2 regions of the Butyrivibrio sp. AE3004 genome follow, and region 1 is predicted to be linked to the other one. Evidence: a T-box and tRNA genes for the amino acid it is inferred to sense, from the RefSeq annotation. Region 1 holds a T-box; the other holds one or more tRNA genes.
What was found. A T-box is a leader RNA that pairs with one kind of tRNA and senses whether it is charged. The one in region 1 lies ahead of BV60_RS0101780 (proline--tRNA ligase), so its partner is inferred to be a tRNA-Pro.
Positions count from the first base shown of each region.

Region 2: it encodes a tRNA-Pro, which carries the amino acid that the T-box ahead of BV60_RS0101780 (proline--tRNA ligase) is inferred to sense. The anticodon was not compared.

Region 1 covers NZ_JNLQ01000001.1:338,407-350,236, forward strand. Annotated here, with positions in the region: gene BV60_RS23635 (hypothetical protein) at 1-9, opposite strand, end outside; gene BV60_RS0101780 (proline--tRNA ligase) at 31-1,773, opposite strand; T-box leader at 1,825-2,079, opposite strand; gene BV60_RS0101785 (phosphatase PAP2 family protein) at 2,118-3,056, opposite strand; gene BV60_RS0101790 (DUF6442 family protein) at 3,310-3,846, shown strand; gene BV60_RS0101795 (helix-turn-helix transcriptional regulator) at 3,851-4,042, shown strand; gene BV60_RS0101800 (aldehyde dehydrogenase family protein) at 4,107-5,513, opposite strand; gene BV60_RS0101805 (DUF2804 domain-containing protein) at 5,643-6,668, shown strand; gene BV60_RS0101810 (helix-turn-helix domain-containing protein) at 6,794-7,201, shown strand; gene BV60_RS0101815 (L-lactate MFS transporter) at 7,209-8,429, opposite strand; gene BV60_RS0101820 (AEC family transporter) at 8,559-9,530, opposite strand; gene BV60_RS0101830 (P1 family peptidase) at 9,834-10,847, opposite strand; gene BV60_RS0101835 (hypothetical protein) at 10,909-11,451, opposite strand; gene BV60_RS0101840 (ion channel) at 11,654-11,830, shown strand, end outside.
Region 2 covers NZ_JNLQ01000002.1:812,834-824,663, forward strand. Annotated here, with positions in the region: gene BV60_RS0106715 (ABC transporter permease) at 1-272, shown strand, start outside; gene BV60_RS0106720 (ABC transporter ATP-binding protein) at 362-1,423, shown strand; gene BV60_RS0106725 (MgtC/SapB family protein) at 1,462-2,160, shown strand; gene BV60_RS0106730 (MATE family efflux transporter) at 2,213-3,571, shown strand; gene BV60_RS0106735 (DUF1858 domain-containing protein) at 3,652-3,867, opposite strand; gene BV60_RS0106740 (diguanylate cyclase domain-containing protein) at 4,140-6,059, shown strand; gene BV60_RS0106745 (translation factor GTPase family protein) at 6,083-8,791, opposite strand; tRNA gene BV60_RS0106750 (tRNA-Pro) at 8,987-9,060, opposite strand; gene BV60_RS21765 (CAP domain-containing protein) at 9,224-10,522, shown strand; gene BV60_RS0106760 (serine O-acetyltransferase) at 10,543-11,469, shown strand.

The sequences.
Region 1 (11,830 bases):
TAAAATCAATTCTCAATTACACGTAGCCCCTTATATTTTACTCTTAACTTTTGAATTTATTTTTTCATACAATGAATCCATGAGTTTCTTTGTTTCAATGATAATGTCTTCCTTCTTAACGGAGAGCTGTACACTCTTATCCCTGGTAGAAAGCTCAATCTCACCGTTTGCCAAAGCCTTGGGTCCAACGATAACACGTACGGGAACACCAAGGAGATCTGCGTCAGCAAACATAACACCGGCACGGACATCTCTGTCATCATAAAGAACATCTATACCCATGTTTGTAAGCTCTTCGTAAATCTTGTCTGCTGCTTCTCTGCATGCATCATCATCTCTTCTCATGCAGCAAACATGCACCTTCCATGGCGCAACAGTGATGGGCCAGATAGGTCCTTTTTCGTCGTGGCAGGCTTCCATGATACTTGCAGCAAGACGTCCTACACCTATACCATAGCATCCCATAATAGGTGTTTTTGATGTACCATCCTCATCTGTATATGACATTTCCATGCTCTTTGAGTACTTTGTGCCAAGCTGGAAGATATTACCAACCTCAATACCACGGCTGATTCTGATCGTCTTCTTGCCACAGCAGGGACAAATATCACCATCACGGATTTTGCTGACATCAACATACTCAACATCTCCGATATCTCTCTTGATATTAAGTCCTGTGTAATGATAGTCAGTTTCGTTACCACCGCAGCAAAGATTCTCGATTCCTTCCAAAGACTTATCATAAATAATCCTGCACTTTGCATTCTGCTGATAAGGTCCGCAGTAGCCTGCAACAAGTCCTGAATCCTCTGTAATCTCTGCAGGATGAACATCCTCATGGAGATAGTTAGTAAGCTTTGTCTCATTGACCTCGTAGTCACCACGAATGAATACAACAACATACTCATCTGTAGCATTTAACTGATAAACAACTGCCTTGCAGGATTCTTCTACCTTGCTGTTTAAAAATGCACAAACATCCTCGATTGTCTTGCAACCCGGAGTGTGAACCTTCTTAAGCTCAGCAGCAGGCGTACATCCCGAATTATCAACAGTTGTATCAGCTGCCTCCATATTTGCGCTGTAACCGCAGTTATCACAAAGAACAATTGAATCCTCACCCGCATCCGTAAGAAGCATGTATTCGTGAGATACGCTGCCACCGATCATACCTGAATCAGATTTAACAGATATAACATCGGGAACACCTGCGCGCTCGAAAATCCTGTCATAGGCTCTTGCCATTTTTTCATAGTACTGCTCAAGGTCTTCCTGCGATGTATGAAAAGAATAAGCATCCTTCATTGTGAACTCACGAACTCTTATAAGACCTGCTCTTGGACGGGCTTCATCACGATACTTTGTCTGAATCTGAAAAATCGAGAAAGGATAGTTTGCATAAGTACTGCCATACTCTCTCACCAGGTGAACGGCTGCCTCTTCATGTGTCATACCAAGCACCATAGGTGTGTCGTTACGATCCTTAAATCTAAGGAGCTCTTCACCGACACTTGTATAACGTCCTGACTCCTCCCAGAGTGAACCGGGAAGAACAACAGGAAACATAACTTCCTGACAGTCTACAGCATCCATCTCCTCTCTTAAAATCCTCTCAATATTCTGGGTAACTCTCTTCATTGGATTATAGAGTGAAAAAATACCGTTAGACACACGCTTAACATATCCTCCGCGAAGACTGAAAGTGTGGCTGTCGATTACACAATATGCCGGCTTTTCCTTGAATCGTACTCCTACTAATTTACTAAGTTTCATAAATACTAAGCTCCTTTCAAAAAAAACGTCCTAAGTATACCTTACTTGTACACTTAGGACGAATAATAATATCCGCGTTACCACCTAAATTCAGGCTAATACACTACACTCTAAACCTGCACCTCATTGTGAGCTGATACTCACATGTCTATGATCACGGTGACCTCCGTCAGAAGTTTCTGAAATAATCAGTTTTCCCTTCTGCTGCTCCCAGACGGGTTCAATATCCGAAAACCGAAGCCTCTCACCGGCCGGCTCCTCTCTGAAGGTCTCAAGATATCTACTATTTCTGTTCTCTGCATTTGTTGTAATTTTAACCCTTATTTACAAAAAATCAACCCTTTTCAATCGCATTCTTTTTGTATAACCACCGGCCAAACAGCTACAACAAAGAACCATAAAATACATCTGGCTACGAAATTGCCCCAATGTCCGCCAAGTGCTGCAACAATTGTCGCCGGTGCAAAATACTCCTTCCAGGAAAAAGCTATAATGAATCCTACAAATGCAAGAATAGGAAGGTTTTTGGCCCCAACCGGAATCTCAAACCTGATATAGTGGCGCTCAATATAGCTTCCCACCAAAAGTCCTATAAATGCACCACATGCCTTAAAGCTATCATTCATCATCTTTCCGGGATCTACAAGGAGCACACCGTCCACATAATCCATAGGATAAGGCTTTTGAGTGATATATATCAGGGCTCCTATAATAGCAATAACTCCAATTACTGACAGAATATCGAGTATTTTATCATCACCATTTATTTTCTTCTGAACAACTCCAACTATACAGATTACTATCACAGCTTCTGTAAAACCTACGATCACATCCTGTGGAGTATGTACTCCCAGAAAATTCCTTGAAAAACCGGTCAAAGCTATCAAAACACCGCAGATTACTGCCACCCATGACCTCTTTTTTCTCTGCCAGGCAAATGTTGTACCATAGGTACACGTCCCACTCATAGTATGTCCGCTGGGGAAAGAATAGCCTGTCGCTGCCGACTTAGAATCCCCTGCCGGCTCGATCAGATCTGACCTTATCCAAGGTCTATAAGCACAAACCGTCAATTTGATTATTCCGTTTACTACTTCTCCGACTCCTAAAGTCATAAGGAAACGGTACCCCCATTTCTTATCCACACACCAAAAAATGATAAATGGTAAGAACGGCATAACATCTACTGCAACCTTTGAAATACTATTAAAGAACTCATCAAAAAGTCCCCCGGTCGCGTTTCTGATCTCTTGTAACCACAATAAGTACTGAATATCAATCATTTTTGCCTCCTCGATCATGTTGTTTTTTTTAATATAATGTATTTCATCCTGTCCAACAAATGTCCATCAAGCTTTTTCATAACTCACTTTACGCATCCAACATCTGAGGTGATTATTAGAATGTAAAATATATTGCACATATTTCATTAGAATATTGTCAAATATACTTGACATTATTCTAATGAGAGAATATTATAAAATCACAAAGCCAAATGCGCATTTAAAATTGACTAAACTTCAGGAGGAAAATGTGATGAATGAATCTTTGATATTACTAATATTTTATGCAGTAATAGTAGTTCTGCTCGCTCTTATAATAAAGCGCAGACAGAAAAATGAACAATATGATGAAATGCAGCAAAAAATCAGAGCCGATGCATATAAAAGGGCCTTTTTTACAATGATTATTTTGCTTTGTGGAATTATTGTGTATGATACATGCGCAGGTAAGGTTCTTCCACCGTATGTATTAAGCGGATTACTCATTATCGTTGTGATGACCAGCTTCCTTGTTTTTGCGGTTTATTCGATATGGCATGATGCTTTTTTTTATCTCGGGCAGAGTTGGAAAAGCTATTTTGGAGTCTGTATCGCCATCGGTATTATTCAACTTATTGAATTTATATCCACCATTTCTCGCTATTTTGACAAAAGCGAACATAATGAAAACTTCTGGCAACTTTTGATTTCCAAGGTATCCACCAGCGCTATGATGGCAATAACGTTTATAACACTGGCAGTTGTTATAGGTATTAAGCAGATTAAAGAAAACAAGGTAAGCGAGGACTAAAGCCATGAAAAATTTGAGATTAAAATCTGCCAGAGCCGCTAAGGATTTGTCTCAAGAAGACTTGGCAAAACTATGCGACGTCTCAAGACAAACAATCAGTGCTATCGAAAAAGGTGACTACAATCCAACAATAAAGCTTTGTATAGCAATATGTAAAGCTTTGGACAAAACACTCGATGAACTATTTTGGGAATAACCGTCTGTTACAGACTTCATACTGACTATGCTGAAGAAATGCTGACTTGCGTATATATGCTTCATCATTTTTCAAAGAACTCAATCAGTATTTTTTTCCATAACCTGTCATAGGGATGCTCCCGCATGGACATATTGAATTTAGTCGATCCGATAAGAACTGTCGAAGGATGAGTAAACTCTCTAAATCCCCATTCCCCATGATAAGCCCCCATACCTGAATGACCTACGCCATTAAACGGTACGCCCTTAACCATCATATGAAGGCAAACCTCGTTTATACATCCACCACCATACTGCATTCTCTGCATGACCTGTTTTGCCCAGTCTGTATCACTAGTAAAAATATATAAAGCAAGTCCGTGTTCCCGCATAGATATACTATGTAACAAATGATCAATATCCTCATCTTTATACTGTACAAGCGGAAGAATCGGACAGAACAGTTCCTTGTTAACTATATCTTCAGCAATATCCACGGGACATATTATTGTCGGTGCATACTTCAAGGAAGTCTCATCACCGTACCCGCCATAAATAATCCTGTCTCTGTATTTTTCAGCAGTATCCCGACACTTCTCATATGCTGCATGATTTATAAGCCTTGGATATTCCGGATTTTTCAGACAGTTTTCACCTATTTGCCTTGAAAATGCCTTCTTTAATTCACAAACGAACTGTTCTCTTATTTCTTCCGCAACTGCAATCTGGTTTATGTTTATACATATCTGCCCACTGTTTAAGAGTTTGAAAAAAGCAATCTTTCTTGCGGCATCCCTTATATCTGCATCTTTTCTTATTATGCACCAGTTACCGGTCTCACCACCGAGTTCCAAAGCAACAGGTGTAAGATTCTTCGATGCCTTTTCCATAACATGCTTTCCCACTCTCGGAGATCCTGTATAAAAAATCTTGTCAAAACGCTGCTCAAGACACAAATCAGCCACATCATGTCCGCCACCTATAACCACGACATATTTTGGCGGAAAAATCTCAGCTATGATTTTTTCCAGAATAGCTGTGCACCTTTCGGATTTGGAGCTTGCCTTTATGACTGCTGTATTCCCGCCTGCCATACTTGCACAGAGTACCCCAAGTGAAAGGAGAACCGGAAAATTGAATGGACTTATTATCAGAGTAACGCCATACGGCATCTTATATACCTTGCTGATCAAACTTGGGAAGCAATGAATTCCGCTAAAATGAGTCTCGGGTCTTGCCCATCTATGGAGTCCATGTATAGCTTCATTGATTTCAAGAATAAGACTGCCTATATCACAAAAATATGCCTCCAGAGGTGACCTTCCCAGATCATCATATAACGCTGCTTCAAGCTCTTTCCTATGCCTTAAAACAGCATTCTTAAGCCTTTTTAGCTGTCTTATCCTCCACTCTGTATCAAGCGTTCTTCCTGTTCTGAAAAAATCACGTTGCCTGCTGACTATGTGTTTAATCTCTGATTCATTGTACATAATTGCACCTCTATAAACTGCAGTTTATATCAGACTATATTCCATAAAAATATTTTATCATGTAACCGTTCAAAAATAGTGTTAATATTGATATGTAGCATCAATCATTTTTCAGATCCGGAGGTCTGTATGGGCAGAAACCATGAAGTAACCACATCGCACCCTTTACTTGGAAATGACGGTGAACTCACTGAGCCCGGATGGTCAAGGGCTCTGATACAACGCTATGACAGAGCCATGATAAAAGCCCCCACATGGCGAATAAAGGAATGGGATTACTATCTTGTTCTCTCGGATAGCTTTGCCGGTGCTTTTACCATCTCAGATGACGGATACATTGGCCTTCAATCTGTTTCTCTTCTGGAGTTTGGCGATAATCCGAAGGAACACACTGAAACCGTTCTTAATGCATTTCCAATGGGCAAACTTTGTCTGCCCGCATCTTCTGAAGGTGGCACAACCATTTATGAAGACAAGCGCCTGCAGATGAAATTTGAAACCGCTCCTTCAAAAAGGCATATCACCTGTCACTTCGATAATTTTTATATGGGAAAGCCCTTTGAATGTGATATATGGTTATCTCAGCCTGACATGGATACCATGGTCATCGCAACTCCATGGGATAAAAAGCATGCATTTTACTACAATCAGAAGATAAACTGTATGAGAGCCTCCGGATATATGCTTTACGATGGAAAAAAATATGAATTCAACCCGGCGAAGGATTTCGGAACCCTCGACTGGGGCCGCGGAGTCTGGACATATGACAATACCTGGTATTGGGGATCCGGCAATACAGATATTGATGGAATTCCCTTTGGTTTCAATATAGGTTACGGCTTCGGGAATACTATTGCCGCATCAGAAAATATCATTTTTTATAACGGTAAAGTACATAAGCTCGATGATATTACCTTCAATATCCCTGCAGAGTCATACATGGATCCATGGACATTCACATCTTCCGATGGCCGTTTTGAAATGAATTTTATTCCGGTACTTGACAGGTCTGCGAACCTTGATTACAAAATCATTGTCTCCGACCAGCATCAGGTATTTGGCAAGATGAGTGGCACAGTAATTCTTGATGATGGGACAAAAATCAAGATTCAGGATATGATGTGTTTTGCAGAAAAAGTGCATAACAGATACTAAAGCATATGCGCCTAATAAGCATAACTACAACTCACTCACAACACAGTTTTTGCCATTTCGTTTACTATAGTATAGCTTTGCATCCGCTTCCTCCATCATATCGGTGATTGATTTACCATCTTCGTATGATGCAAGGCCTATGGTTATCAGGCCACCATCCCAGCAATCTGAATATAGTAAAAACAAATGCTGAGGTAGTGGCCCCTGTAAGCGGTAAAACAATAATAATTCTGGGCAAAAATATCTGTCAATACATAGATAATAACTATTTTGATGTTAACATGAACCTAAACACCATAGCAGAGCATTTTGATATAACGCCTGCCTACCTTTCAAAGAAATTCAAAAATGAATACGGAAAAAGCGTGATTGACTACTTATACGAAATAAGAATCAATCACGCCATACAAAAACTGCAAAACACAAATATGAAAATATCCGATATAGCTGCCATTACCGGTTTTAGCAGCAGTAATGCCTTCATCAGAATATTTAAAAAAATGAAGGGCACAACACCGGGAAAATACAACTGATTATGGGTTATTTTACTTTTCTATACACTATAGTAAGAATAACGCCAAACAGCGACAACCCACTGGCTATAAGGAACGCATTCTGATATGCCCCTGTAGAAGCATATACGTTTCGCATGATCTGCGGCCCAAAATAACCTGCAAGTGCAAAGCCTATGAACATTATTCCATAGTTAACGCTGTTATTTTTAGGCCCAAACTGATCAACAGTGAATCCCGGGTAAACACCCATAAACGAGCCAAAAGCAACTCCTACAATTGAAAGCCCGATATAGAAGGTTAAAAGACTTCCCTCATGTGAAATAAACAAAAGCAAAAGTCCTGCAACTGAGAGAATACATGCTCCCATTAGTGTATTAATTCTTCCGATACGGTCAGAAATATATCCCGCCATGATTCTTCCAAGAGCATTAAAAAGTGCAAGGACTGAAACTGCTCCGGCTGCTGCAGCTGTTGTCATTCCAATCATGTTCTGTGCCACGGGTGATGCCTGTGATATAACCATCATACCCGAAAAAGCTCCACAGGTAAGAAGAATAAGCATTACATAAAATACAGGAGTCTTTATCATCTGCTTCCAGTCCATGTTTATTGGACCTGCTCCTGCCTTTGCCGCAGGGGGATTCCAGCCTTCAGGCTTATACCCGTCCGGACAAGGTGCAAGAGAAAGCGCTGCAAGGACAATTATTACAAGGAACGCGATTCCTATAGCCTTAAAGGCAAACGGCGCACCCGATGCTGCAACAATCTTTGTTACGATCGGTGGAAGAATAACCGAGCTTGCACCATAGACAGCTGTTGTTATACCTCCGATCAATCCTCTTTTATCCGGAAAATACTTTACACAGGTAGATATCGTGCTGCCATAAGCCATTCCAAGACCAAGTCCCCCTATAAGACCATAAGTCACAATAAGGAAAGGAACGCTTGTCGCAAAGCCTGAGAAAAACATTCCCGCCCCCCACATGATTCCGCCTATCATGATTACCAGCTTAGGTCCAATGTGATCGTTGAACCATCCTCCGCTTATCATAGTTATAGGTCCTACTGAATTCGCAATAGTGTACACAATAGCCATGTCACCCGGTCCAAGATTAAGCCCTACGGTAGTATTTAAATACTCAGTCATTGCTGAAGAAAAAACACTCCAGGCGTAAATAGAACCAAGGCATAAATTGATAAGACAACAGGCTAAAAGTATAAACCATCTTCTTTTGTCTGTATTCATTTTTATCTCCTCCATTTACACTCCCCTATCATTGGGTTTTATAGCGTTTTACATTTTATCAGCAAAATGATCGTAGTGTAAGCATTTTCAAAACAAATTTAAACTTTCCGCCACGTATCTTTCACACAATCAGATAACCCCAAGTGTTTTCAACACAAAAAGCCAAAACGTCAGAGAAAATGAGCATCCAAAGGTCGTTATCATGATAATACTGCTGCTTAATGTTCCTTCATGTCCCATATTTTTAGCCATAATATAGCAGCTTACCGTTGTTGCTGATCCAAGCATAACAAGAATGGCCACTATCTGCTCCCCGGAAAATCCTATACTCACAGCAATCGGCATGAAGATCATGACCAGAAGGAAAAGCTTTATGAAGCTGGCAACCAGCGCAGGCTTTATATTCTGCAATGCTTTTCTATATTCAAAGGTTGCTCCCATTGACATAAGCCCCAAAGGCGTTGCCAGCTTACCTATATCATCCACCACTGTATTCATTATCTTTGGAATTGGAAGTTTAAGTACAGACCATAACAGCCCCATCATAATACCTAAGATGATAGGATTCTTTACTATTCCAAGTATTGTCTTTTTTATCAATTTGCTCTTATCTTCCGAAGAACGTCCACCATTTTCATCCTGCGGAGCTGTTAGTGTGAGGATTATTACTGCAAAGATATTGTATAATGGCACACTGCCAAGAATCATCAAAGGTGCCATTCCACTACTTGATTCGCCATAAATACTGTGGATAAAGGCGATTCCCAAAAGTGCTGCACTACTCCTGTATGACCCCTGCAGGAATTCTCCCCTTCTGGAAGGCGTTTTAATTATTATTTTTGAAAGTATCCATATTAAAAATATGCTCACAATCGTTGTTGCAAAGCAGAAAAGCACAAATCCCGTATTCCAGGTCCCAATAAAGTCCTGCTTAGCCAGATCTGAAAACAGAAGGACCGGCAGTGCCACCTTAAATACAAACTTATTCATAAATCCGGCAGCATTATCATCAATTATCCTGATTCTTCTGAATACATTGCCCAGAGTCATAAGCAAAAATATAGGTAGTGTCGCATTCAAACTAAAAATCAAATTTTCCACTATATTCACTCCTCTTATTGTTTTCTCCGCACTATTATAGCTACCGAAAACACAATAAACAATTTACAGATAAATAATTTTTATTATGTTGGACATTTGTTGGACATGGGAATATACAATATAGAAAACACTTAATAATAGCTCTCATTAATACCTTTTTTCCTATAATCCCTTTTTCATTTTGGGCAGCCCGCTTATGCGGGCTGTTCATTTTTTATAGCAACAAAAAGAGCAGCAAACTCTTCATAAATGAATGCATGCTGCCCATTTAATGCTATTTTGATAGTATCACCGCTTACATATTCATGAAAGATCAGAAGCGGCAGTAATACCGTAAGCACTCTTAGCATTTTCCACTGCCCTTATAATAGCTTCACTGATAACATCAGCTGACAGAATACCGGCTAAATCAAGGTCAGCCTTTACATCTCCTACAGATAGCGCATAAATACTGTCTCCGTCCGCAGAAGTATGCACAGGATTTATTGATCTCGCATAGCCGTCGTGTGCCATACCGGCAATCTTGCACAGCTGTGCCTTTTCAAATTTTGCATTGGTAATAACAACTGCAAGTGTTGTATTCCCGGTGAATTTATTATCAACCACTTTCGTGGATGACATCATATAATCCGTTGTTGCTCTAAGCGCTTTTTTATCCTCTGTAAGAAGCCCCGCAATCTGTTTTCCTGTTTTCCAGTCATAGATATCTCCAAGGGCATTTAATGCGACAACCGCACCTATCTTCAGATCCCCCAGTTGTATGGCATAACTTCCGATACCTGTTTTCATACTGGTGTCCACACCTGCCATTTTTCCTACCGATGCTCCACATCCGGCACCGTAATTTCCATCTTTGTAATTAGGTGCTTCAAATGCTTTCTTTGCTGCTTCATATCCCATTTTCTCATCCGGCCGAACATTCGGATTTCCTACAGAAAGGTCATATAGATCAGCCTGCGCCACAAGCGGAACCAATGCAGCGCCCGTGTCATACCCATAGCCTTTTTCTTCAAGATATTTCATCACTCCGTTAGCAGTGCAAAGTCCATACGCACTTCCTCCGGATAATACCACCGCATGTATCTGTTGTGCTGCCATCAGCGGATTTAACAGCTGACTGTCGCGAGAAGCCGGACCACCGCCTCTGACATCCAGACCGGCACACATACCATTCTCGCAGATAAACACTGTGCATCCGGTAGCTGCTTCCTTATCCTCCACCTGTCCTATTCTGATTGAATCAATATCTGTAATACTGATTTCTACAGCCTTTGTTCCCTTTGCCCATAAAACTTCATTGTTTTTGATGTCTTTCATATAATCCACGGAGTCCTCTTTTTATTATAAATCTGTTATTGTATTTGCTTTATAAAAATATTTATCTTTTAACATTCACCGCTTCATTTTTATCCATGAGATATCCAATCAGTGTTCCGATGATAACCCCTGAAATTGTGCCTATCCATAGATTGGAAATAACAATTCCTGCCATAAAACCGGCAACTATTCCAATAAAGATATAAAGCCCCGTCCATCCTGTCTTTTGCTTCTTTATTGAGTAATGATCGGTACCGTCTTTACATTCACGGTAAACAAAGCCTGATTTTTCCAGTCCCCGGACATGATGGTCATTCTCATGTCTGCAATCAGTGTGAAGCTCCTTTGTATCGGAATAATTGAACACAAACCTGGAAATTGCGAAATATATTTCCTCAATATATTTTGCTTTATCATATGATGGGACAAGCGTGGAGCGTAAAAGCATTTCTCCGGGAGCGACCACGTCTTCAAAACAAAGACTTCCAACCTTTTCATGGTGCTCTCTTTTAAGACAGATTTGCCATTCCCCATTCCAGGGATTCTGCATGTTTTGAGGCTGTATTATGAAGTTTTTTGTTTCAACCGGCAGATTATTATTCATAAAAAATTTTCCTCTTAAGACTGTGTCACAATACGTTTTTTCAGTAGTAATAATAACTTACAAAATAAGTATATACCATGGAAAGATGTCAGAACAAGTTTGCTAATAAAATGCTTTACAAGGAACCTTTGAATGGGATAAAGTTAAAATATATTCACAAATCTGTAAATGCGATGATAAAGAGTTTCCCAAAGGAATTATTATGAAGAATAAGAGATCGTTAAAGGACAGGATTCGTGATTTAAAGCTCTCCCACGCCGTAAACAAAGGCTCCGGAGGCTCTGTTTTCAAGCGAATGTTTTTTATGATTCGCCGCTATATCGGAATCCTTATGGCAATATTTGCAGCTTATGTTGCTCTGCTCATTTTGCTTGTAGAA
Region 2 (11,830 bases), on a different contig from region 1:
TAACACTTCCGCTTATCAAGGATAGCTTCCTCAGCGGTTTTGTAACATCCTTTGTACGTAGTATTACTGCTATCAGTGCGATCATCCTGTTGGTAACACCTTCTTATCTGCTGATCACGGTTCAGATCAACGAGTTTGCGGAAAAAGGTTCCTACGGAATTGCCTGCGCCTTTGCGACAATCCTTATCATCATCACATACAGTGCGGTCCTTATTATGAATCTTCTTATGAAATTCTTCGGAACAAGCCGCAAGGTGGATCTGGATGATTAACGAACAATGATAATAAAGCCTTCCCTTAGGGGGAACAACTGACAAACAACAATATTTTAAGCGCATTACATGCGAGATAGGTGGTAATAATGTCAAAAGAGAAAAAGGGTGTACGCCTTGAACATATATCAAAAATTTATAAAGATCCTAAAACAGGAAAGGATTTTTATGCAGTAAAGGATCAGAATCTTGAGATTGAACCCGGCAGCTTTGTAACCCTGCTTGGTCCTTCAGGATGTGGTAAAACAACAACTCTTCGTATGATAGCGGGCTTTGAGTCTCCTGATGAGGGAGAGATTTACCTTGGCGGTGAGCCTATAAATGCGCTCACACCCAATAAGCGTGATACAGCCATGGTTTTCCAGAGCTATGCACTGCTTCCTCATTACAACATTTTTGATAACGTTGCTTATGGACTTAAGCTTCGCAAGATGGATGCTGCAACAATAAAGAGAAAGGTTACTGATATTCTTGCACTTGTAGGTCTTGAAGGTATGGAAAACCGTATGACAAACCAGCTTTCAGGCGGACAGCAGCAGAGAGTAGCTCTTGCGAGAGCGCTTGTAATTGAGCCGGGTGTACTTCTTTTTGATGAACCTCTCTCAAACCTGGATGCAAAGCTTCGTGTTTCCATGCGTACAGAGATCAGAAGAATCCAGCAGGAAGCAGGTATAACAGCTATTTACGTAACTCATGACCAGTCAGAGGCAATGGCTATTTCCGATAAGGTCATCATAATGAACAAGGGACTGGTTGAGCAGGTGGCAACACCTCAGGAAGCTTATTACTATCCTAAGAGCAAATTTGTGGCTGATTTCATAGGTGAGTGTAATTTCCTGAAGGCAAAGGTTACAGCTCAGGATCAGGTGGATGTAAATGGTCACAGCATAAAGTGTGCAACCGGCAGTCTCTTTGTTGGAGCAGAGTGCAACATGGTTCTTCGTCCTGAGGGTGCAACCCTTTCCGATACAGGTATAGTTAAGGGACTTGTTGAATATTCATGTTTCATGGGAGCTTATCAGGATTATCACATTAAGATTGGTGAGAACCTGGTTAAGATTCAGGAATATAATCCGAAAAATAAGAAGATTTACAAAGTCGGCGATGAGGTTTATCTTAACTTTGAGGATAACACATTGTACGCATTATAAAACGCACTTATCCTAAGCGTTATAAATGGAGATATATAATGGGTTTTGGCAGTTTTTTGGAATTTTTACAGAGTACAAATGATGTTGCGGTAGCTATAAGGCTTGCTCTTGCTACTTTTTTGGGAAGTCTTGTGGGATGGGAACGTCTTGTAAGACACCATAGTGCGGGTATTAAAACCTTTGCGCTTGTAAGTCTCGGGTCTGCCGTTGCAACCGCCCTGAATGTTTATCTTGCTATGATGCCGGGGCTAAATGCCGACGTCAGCCGTATTCCGGCAGGTGTCGTAAGCGGTATAGGTTTTCTTGGGGCGGGAACAATTCTTGTTACAGGTAAAAAACAGATTAAAGGTCTGTCAACGGCTGCGTCCCTTTGGGTTACATCCTGTATGGGAATGGCTATTGGCGGAGGATACATTATAGTCGGGATCACATGCTTTATGCTCATAGCATTCTCCAATCTGGTTCTTCTTCACGCAAGTAAGAAGGTTGAAGAGCACAGTATGTATATGAGTATATATATTGAGGTCAATAAGAATCATGGTGTTACAAAGCTCTCCAAACTCCTTTCAGATGAGGGCTTTGTGATCACCAGCCTCTCTAAGAGCAAGGAAAAAACCTTAAGATCCTCCGATACAGGTCTTATTATTGATCTCGAACTGGATAAAAGACGTGCCCATGATGAGATTTTGCAGATATTCAACGAGCTTGAATATGTGAATTATGTCGAGGAAATCTGACGGAAAAAATGTTGGTGCATTTTGATTCAGAAAATGCTACTATACTGTAGCTATGAAAAATAAAAGTATTACAACGGGCTCTATATGGAAGAATATGTTGTCGTTCTTTTTTGCACTTCTTCTCGGAGCCTTTTTTCAACAATTATATAATACGGTAGATGCCATCATTGTTGGCAGGACTGTCGGAAGTGATGCACTGGGTGCGGTAGGCGGTTCTGCAGCGATGGTGGTTAATCTGTTTCTTGGGTTTTTCCTTGGACTGTCATCAGGCGCTACTGTTGTGATCTCGCAGTTTTACGGAGCAGATAAGAAAACTGAGATAGAAAAAGCGGTCCATACGGCGATAGCACTTTCGATAGCCGGAGGTGCTGCCATCATGGTTATAGGAGTTATGATTGCTCCATGGATCATAAGCGTAATGAGCACACCCGCGGAACAGGCAGAAGCAGCGACAATGTATCTGCGTATTTTTTTCCTGGGAATGATACCTAACCTTGTTTACAACATGGGAGCCGGGATTCTGAGGGCTGTCGGTGATTCAAGGCGTCCTCTTATTGTTCTTATAATAAGCTGCGTTATAAACATTGTCCTTGATGTCTTATTTGTTATTGTCTTTGGACTTGGAAAAATGGGAGATGTCTACGGAGTATCAGGCGTTGCGGTTGCGACCATTTTATGCCAGCTTATAAGCGCAGTGATAGTCATCGGAATTCTTGCAAAATCAAAGGCAAGCTACAGAGTAAATATCAGGAAAATAAGATTTGATTTTGGCATGCTTTTAAGGATCGTAAAGATAGGAATACCCGCAGGTTTTCAGACTACCACATATACACTCTCAAATACGCTTATACAGTCATCAATCAACAGTCTTGGTAAGGATGTTGCATCCGCCTGGGCTGCCTACGGAAAAATAGATGTCCTGTTCTGGATGACAATCGGTGCACTGGGAACAGTAGCAACAACCTTTGCCGGTCAAAATTATGGTGCAGGTAAGTACGACAGAGTAAGAAACAGCACCAGACAGGCGCTGGCGATAGCTGCCATTATCACTATTCCGATGAGCTTTTTCTTCTGTGCCTATGGAGATACACTTCTGCGAATATTTGTTACTGATCAGAGCGTTATAGATATAGGAGTGCAGATGATAATTTACCTTTCGCCCTTCTATATTACATATATCTGTGTTGAGATATTTGCGGGTGTTTTGCGCGGAATGGGAGCGGCTTTCATGCCAATGCTTATTACACTTTGCGGAATATGCGTCCTCAGAGTTGGATGGATCCTGGTGGTTTTCCCGATGAGAAGAACCGTTGAGACAATAGAAATGAGTTATCGAATAACCTGGTGTGTTACATCTGCTCTGTTTTTGGGATATTACCTATTCTTTATAAAAAAACACAGGATTAAATAAATCTGTTAAATGCGGAAAATATAAACGAAGCCCCATATGACCGGTGTCATATGGGGCTTCGTTTATTCCGGTTTAATTTGTTAAGCGTTGTGCTCAGCGAGATAATCATTGAGAGCATCGGTAATCTCGTCACCGTCAATGCCGTGAACCGCACATGCCTCTGAAAGAGACTCCATCTGTGAAGCGGGGCAGTGGATACAACCCATTCCACACTCCATAAGAAATTGTGCTGCAAGGGGGTGCTTTGTAATGATCTCACCCACAAGCATATCTGAAGTAATCATCTGATCGCTCATAATATCCTCCTAATATAAATACATGTCTATATCTGACTGTAAGTGCCAAAAAGTTATAGCACACATTAAACAACAGTTGCATTGAATTTTAACAAGAATAAAATCAATTTACAAGTCATTTATTATATTTTGATAAATTTATGCTTTATCAAATTTTTATAGAGGCTTTAGCCTGTCTTAATTGAATACATCTGCGGTTATATCCTAAAATTTTAATACAATGCAGTCAGTCTGTGTTTTTATTTTAATGCTTTTAGTTAAGGAGCGAATCTATGAAAAAAATACTGATTGTAGATGATGAAGAGATAATTTTGCGGCTTACGGAAAATGTTCTGAAGGACAAGTATGAGACCCTTTTGGCATCTTCCGGAGAAGAAGCTATCAGAGTTTTTGATGAGTGCCTGCCAGATCTTGTGCTGTCTGATCTGCAGATGCCCTCTATGTCGGGATATGATCTCCAGAGCATAGTTCACACAGAAATAGATCCTGCAATTCCCTTTATTTTTATGACTGCCGATGAGAGTGATGACAGTGAGAGCATGGGGCTTGAACAGGGAGCGGCTGATTATATCAGAAAGCCTGTAAAAGCGGCTCTTCTTATCAAGAGAATAGAACGGGTTTTGGATAATGTTGATGAAAACAGACGCCTTAAGGCAGCAGCACAAATTGATGCCATGACCGGGCTTTTGAACAAGGCAGCGGCAGAGAGTGTTTTAAACGGGATTTGTCTTAAGAAAAAGGGAACGCTTCTTGCTCTTGATCTGGACAGTTTTAAGCTGGTAAACGATCTGTACGGACATGATATGGGCGACAGGATACTTATACGATTTGCTGAGCTTATCAAATCCGTTATAAGGAAAGAGGATATTGCGGGACGTATAGGCGGAGATGAGTTCATTGTCTTTTGCGAAAATCTGACAAATCAGAGTGTAATAGCCGAAAAGGTAGAATTTCTTAATAACGAAATCAATAAATCTGCAAGTGAGTTTGTCGGGAAAGATATCGAAATCCCGCTTGGCTGTTCCGGTGGTGCTGTAGAGGTCCCTGAGAACGGAGAAAGCTATTTAAAGCTTTTTGTTAAGGCGGATTCAGCTCTTTACAGGACCAAACAGAACGGTAAGCATGGCTGCTCGTTTTATGAAGAAGAGAGCGAAAAGACCTCTGTGAGCAATGTCAGCAGCTTTGATAATCTGAGGATTATTTTTAACGAAAGAAATATGGGCCGCGGTGCCTTGAATGCCGATAATGATTCCTTCAGGACAATTTATCGTTTTCTCAATCGCTTTTTAAGCAACTATCAGTGGGATATCAGAATGGTAATGTTTACGATAGTCACTGATGATGAGAATATAAATGAAATTACCGACAAATTTATTGAACTTGCATCCACTAAATTACGTGGAAGTGATGTAATTTTAAAATTCAACAAAAATCAGGTCATCATGCTTTTCATGAAGGTAAATGATGAAAATTATACGATACCGATTCTGCGTGTACTTGGAGCATGGGATAAGGATGGAATACCCGGAGTGGAAATAACCTATGAGGCTGAGAGTATAGACGGCAGAGATCGGGGCGATGATGTTGATAATGAGATAACGGAGCAGGTGAAAAGAGAGGAGGAAAAGCTTCCCAAATGGTTTTTCCACGAACCGCTCATTGATATTCATGAGGGCCTTAAGAACGCTGTTACAGCCGACTCCTATCTCTCTTCTGTAGACATTTTCCTGGAATATGTGGAAAACAATATAGAGGAGCTCCAAAAGTATATCGACGAGAATGATATTACGAATTATAAAATAAAAGTTCACGGAATAAAAAGTACATCAAGAATTATCGGCGCAATGAGGCTTTCTATGATGGCTGCCTCTTTGGAAAGGGCCGGAGTTGATAATAATTTCAAGTTTATAAAAAGCCAGCATAAGGCCTTCATAGATGAATACAGGCTTTATGCAAAGGTGCTGACAGAGCATATGTATCCAGGCACAAAAGAGAAGATATCAGAGGAAAAGCTGATGGATGCCATGACAGCTTTGAAAGAATTTTCCAGGGCAGAGGATTTTTCACTTGTTGAAATGACTCTGGACTCACTGAAAATGTATGAACTTCCGCCTGCAGAAGGAGAAAAGATAGCAGAGCTGAAGCATTGTCTTTTAAATCTTGACTGGGATAGAATACATAAACTTCTATAATAAAAAAGAGCTCACGTGGTTTTCTACGTGAGCTTTTCTCTGATTTCATCTTCTGTTCTTTTTATTTCGTACCAGAAGTCATTTGCTGACATTCTGATAGCTCCGGCGCCATAAATGATAACCTGCTCTATGGCATCTGATGTGGCAACGGTTACTCTGTTCTTTTTGCTGTATTTATGGGCAGTGCGCTCGATGTACTGATCAGCGGTCTCAGCCTCCTTTGTGAATACAACGTCAAGGTTGTGGTATTTAAGTACATGCTCGGTCCCTCCCGGAACACGATAGGCATCAAATACGAGTATGACAATCTCTCTTCTGTAGCCCTGGAAATTTGAGAGAATATCCATGAGCTTGTCACGTGCTGATTTCATATCATGCTCAGCAAGTTTTCTGAGCTCTTCATTTGCATATATTATGTTATAGCCGTCAACGAGGATGTATGAGTTTTCTGGATTTAAGTCCTTTGGAGCCCGGTATTTCTTTTCGGGGGCTTTATTTGCAGCCCTGCGCTTTCTTTCTTCATCAGCTTTTGCATCATAACGGGGCTTTACCGGTCCGTAGGTTCTCTCGAAAATGCTATCCAGTTCCTGTATTGTGGCATTGTAAGCTTTTGTTCTTTCCTCGTAGGTCAGTTCCTGTTCTTTTCTTATTTCGTCGGATTTAAAGCTCTGAAGGGCATCACCGAGTCTTGTCAGATCTGTTTCAGAAAAGGATGTGTTTTTAGACCCTTCCGGTGACCATCCGGTATCAACATGCATATAATCTCGAACTTCGTTCCATGGAATGACGGTGCCTGCACCATGTGAGCAAAAAACGCTGCCTGTGGGCTGCTCGATATCACGCTCTGGATCATAGCCCTTTTCCTCAATCACGACTTCAGCATTGTGACAGGGCTCGTATCCTCTAAGAGAGAGATTAAGGCGTCCTCTTCCATGGGTATACGACAGCAGTTCCTTGGCATAGTCATGCAGCTCACTTGCGGGAACGGAGCCGGTTATAACACTGCTTCCATCAGACATTAAGTCCGGAGGATTAGTTGTACCGCCCATTTTCTGCATATCACTAAGTGCACGCCCTACAGAATCGGAAGGAAGTTCAATAGTGAAATCATATACAGGTTCAAGCAGAATGTTTTCAGCCATCATAAGCCCCTGACGCACTGCACGTATCGTGGCTTCACGAAAATCGCCGCCCTCTGTATGTTTTAAATGGGATCGTCCGCCTATCATGGTTATTTTCATATCTGTGATTTCGGAACCTGTGAGAATCCCGCGTATTTTGAATTCCTCAAGATGTGAGAGGATAAGGTTCTGCCAGTTTACCGCAAGGTCATCCACAGGACAATCCGCATTAAAGGAAAGGCCGCTTCCGGGCTCACCCGGCTGTAGCATGAGATGGACCTCTGCATAGTGGCGGAGAGGTTCAAAATGACCTACTCCCTCGACGGGTGCCTTGATGGTTTCTTTATAAACGATACTACCGGGGCCAAAGTCAATGTCCAGACCAAAACGTTCTCTGCACTGGTGTTTTAGAATTTCCATCTGGACTTCGCCCATGACCTGGATAGAGAGATCGTTTGTTACTTCATCTTTTTTTACCGAAAGAAGAGGTTCTTCCTCAGACAATTCAGATAACTGCCTGTAAACCTTGAACGTATCGGCTCCTTCAGGAAGAATGATTCTGGATGAAAGAATAGGCTGTAAGAGTCCTGCCATTTCACCTTTAAGGCTCCCAAGTCCCTGACCTGCATGGGATGAGTCAAGACCTGTTACGGCAATGATCCTTCCGGCAGGGGCTTCCTGCAGGAGCTCATATTTTTCTCCCGAATAAACCCGTATCTGGTCAACCTTTTCTAAAGAGCTTTCTTCGGTTTGTGAGGTGCCTTTGCCACCAACGGATTTTTTTGAAAGTGACAGCACGTCGCGTACATGAAGGGTTCCGCCCATAACCTTAATCCAGGATAATCTTGTTCCACCAGGGTCTCTTGATATCTTGTAAACACGTGCGGCAAATTCCTCCGGATAGGATGGGGGATATGCGTAGGTGTCTATCAGTGATATAAGCTCGGAAACACCCTCCATTTTTAGTGCGCTTCCAAACAGGCATGGAAACAACTTCCTCTTTGATATGAGGTTTGTGATATCGCTATCTAAGACCTTGTGTCCTTCCTCCAGATATGCGTTTAAAAGCTCATCATCGCAGACAGCAAGCTCTTCCTGGAAATCATCATCCTCCGGTGAAAACGCTGAAAAATCCAAGGCATGTTCGGAGAGCCTTTTCCTTATATCGGAAATAACTGCGTCCTTATCTGCCTGTGGCTGGTCCATTTTGTTTACAAAAATAAAAACAGGTACCTTGTAATGCTCAAGAAGCTTCCACAGTGTCTGAACCTGGGATGTTACTTTATCAGCTGCACTGATAATGAGAATAGCGTAGTCAAGAACCTTCATAGTACGCTCGGTTTCAGGTGCGAAATCAGCATGTCCCGGAGTGTCCAGGAGTGTGACATGAGTGTTCTCTGAAAAATCAAGCTCTGCCTGCTTTGAAAAAATCGTAATACCGCGGCTTCTCTCAAGTGAGTATGTATCAAAAAAAGTGTCGCCGTGATCGACTCTTCCGGACTTTCTGATGGCCCCTGAAAGAAATAAAAGTGCCTCTGACAGAGTGGTCTTTCCTGAGTCAACGTGGGCGTATATTCCTATATTTAAGTTTTTTACCGTATTTTTATTCATAACATGAATTATCCTGTTCTGTTCTTACCCTTTACGGATTATGTTAATTGCTTCATTTCTGCAAAAGAGCAATCCGGCAAAGAGCAATACAATTTTATCAAATTGGGGATTAATACAAAAGAAAAAACTAATACAAAAGAAAAATTAGAATATAAACAAAAAAGCTGCAGATTTGCATCTACAGCTTTTTAATAGTCGGAGTGGCGGGACTCGAACTCGCGGCCTCTACCTCCCTAAGATAGCGCGCTAACCAACTGCGCTACACCCCGGCGACAAAAGGTATATTATCACGGTTTAAAAATAAAAGCAACAACTTTTTTTATTTTTTTTTTGAATTATAATAAAAATGATGTTTAGAATTATGAGAGCTTGGAAAAAACGTAGTAATTCTTATCATCGGTAAGGTCAAATGAAATAACGATGGGGGAGTTTATGAAAAAAGTTTTTAGTGGTAGAAATAAAGTGATTGCAGCTGCGCTAGCGGCTGTTTTATTAATGTCCCCGGCGGAATTTTCGCAGGGGACTTTGACTGTAAGGGCGGATGATAACACACAGGCATCTGTTCAGAATAAGATCGGAAAACCTTTTATAACGGATATTTCAAACGAATATAAAGGGCTTAAAATCAGCTGGAGAGCGGCAAGTGGTGCTACGGGGTACTATATTTTCAGAAAACAGAAAAAGAGCAATCCCTATGAACTGATCGCTACTGTTTCTTCGGATACGCTTTCTTATATTGACGGTGATGCAATGAAGGAAGGCGGTATTTATACATATATGATAAAGGGCTTTGACAACGATACGGTATCCGAGGAGTCTGAGTCCAAAACCGCTACAAGATTTCCGATTTCAAAGGTTAAGCTTAAGGTGAAATATGCTCAAAGCTCAGCCAGGAAAATGCAGAAAATGATCAATGATTTCAGAACCGGTAAGGATACCTGGCTATGGAATGCAAATAACACACAGAAGGTTTACACACAGGGAATCGGCAAACTGGCCTATGATTACAACCTTGAGAAACTTGCCATGATAAGAGCTGCTGAGATAGCGATTAAATTCAATCATGAAAGGCCAAATGGAAAGCCATGTTTTAGCGTTCTTTCTGATACGGGCTATAATTTTAAATATGCGGGAGAAAACATTGCCTACGGCTATAAAACTGCTGCCAAAGCTTTTGATGCTTTTCTTGAGATGAACAATTACTACTCCGGACAGGGACATCGCAGAAATATGTTAAGTACCAATTATAATGTGTGCGCGATAGGACATTGCAAGGTGAACGGTGTTCATTACTGGGTTCAGCTTTTTGCATTTACCGAAGATGATTCTGATTATACCAAGACAATAAGTACTACGAAAAATGTCACCATGTATGTATCTTCCGATGATCTTACCTCATATAAGAAGACATTAAAGGCTCTTGGAGCCAAAGTTGAGGATTATGCGCCATCAAGAGTAACTTGGGGAGAAATTGAGGCTTCAAAGAAGTTCGCTACTTTAAACTATACAAAATCCGTTGGCGCAACCGGGTATGAGATATATCGTTCTACATCAAAAAAGAACGGTTATAAAAAAATCGTCACCGTGACAAACCAGCAAAAGCTTGTATATGTAGATAAAAAGCTTGCGCGTAAGAGGAAATATTATTATTATATTGTTCCATATAGAATGGCGCATGATGAAAAGGTTTACGGCAAAAAATCTGAGATCAAAATGATAAAAACGAATTGAAAAATAGGATGGGAGAGACTATGGATATAGGAGAACGACAGATTCTTAGAAATGAAATCGAGAGTATCGTTGAGCTGATACTTGATGATTACAACAACGGCAGAGATGTTGATCAGATGGAGATTTTCAATCAGCCCGACAGAGATGTGGTTGTTGATATAGTAAAAAAGCTGCTGAGAGTTATTTATCCGGGTTACTTCAGAGATAAAGTTTACAGGAGCTACAATGACTCAAATCGTGTTGCTGTTGTTATTGAGGACGCTATTTACAATCTGCAAAAGCAGGTAGCGATTGCATTCAGACATGGCCAAGACTATCAGCATGCTACGGATGAGACATTAACCTGCGGTGCCAGATGTATAACACATGAGTTTTTCAAAAAAATCCCTCATATAAGAGAACTTATAGATACCGATCTTCAGGCTACCTATGACGGGGATCCTGCTGCTTTCAGTAAAGAAGAAATAATCCTTTCATATCCCGGGCTCCTTGCGACTGCCATTAACAGAATGGCGCATGAACTGTACCTTTTAAAGGTGCCGCTTATTCCTCGTATCATGACAGAGTATGCGCATTCCGTTACCGGAATAGATATTCATCCCGGAGCAACAATCGGAAAATACTTTATGATAGACCACGGAACCGGCATTGTTATTGGTGAGACATCAATCATCGGCGAGCACGTAAAAGTATATCAGGGTGTTACTATCGGTGCTCTTTCAACGAGAGGCGGTCAGGCGCTTAAGGGTGAAAAGAGACATCCCACTATCGAAGATAATGTAACAATTTATGCGGGAGCATCAATACTTGGTGGCGAGACGGTAATCGGTCATGACTCCGTAGTCGGATCAAACGCATTTTTAACCTCATCAATTGGTCCCGGAACAAAAGTCAGCATCAAAAACCAGGAATTGCAGTTTAATAACGGCAGTTCCAAGGATTTTTAATAAGATTTATAAAAATGGGCAGCTTTTCCTTGCACCTTGCCGCGAAGTTATCCATTTTGAAATGTTTGTTTTCGTCTACGTTGTGATTTCCATAAATTCAAAAACAGATAAATGCCTCATTTCATGTTATTCAGAGCAATCGGCATTTATCTGTTTTTTTATTTTGGAAATCATCGCCTCGTCCGAGAACTGCTCATTTCAGAACGGATAACTTTGCAGCGTGGCTGTTTATGAAATACGCCAAACACTTTTTATTGATTTAGTCTTAAGAAAATTACATATCTGTCCGAAATAAGAGGTGTAGGTATAAATATGACTTCTTGAACGTAAAGTAAAAGTGTTTCGGGAATCCTGCTTAAGT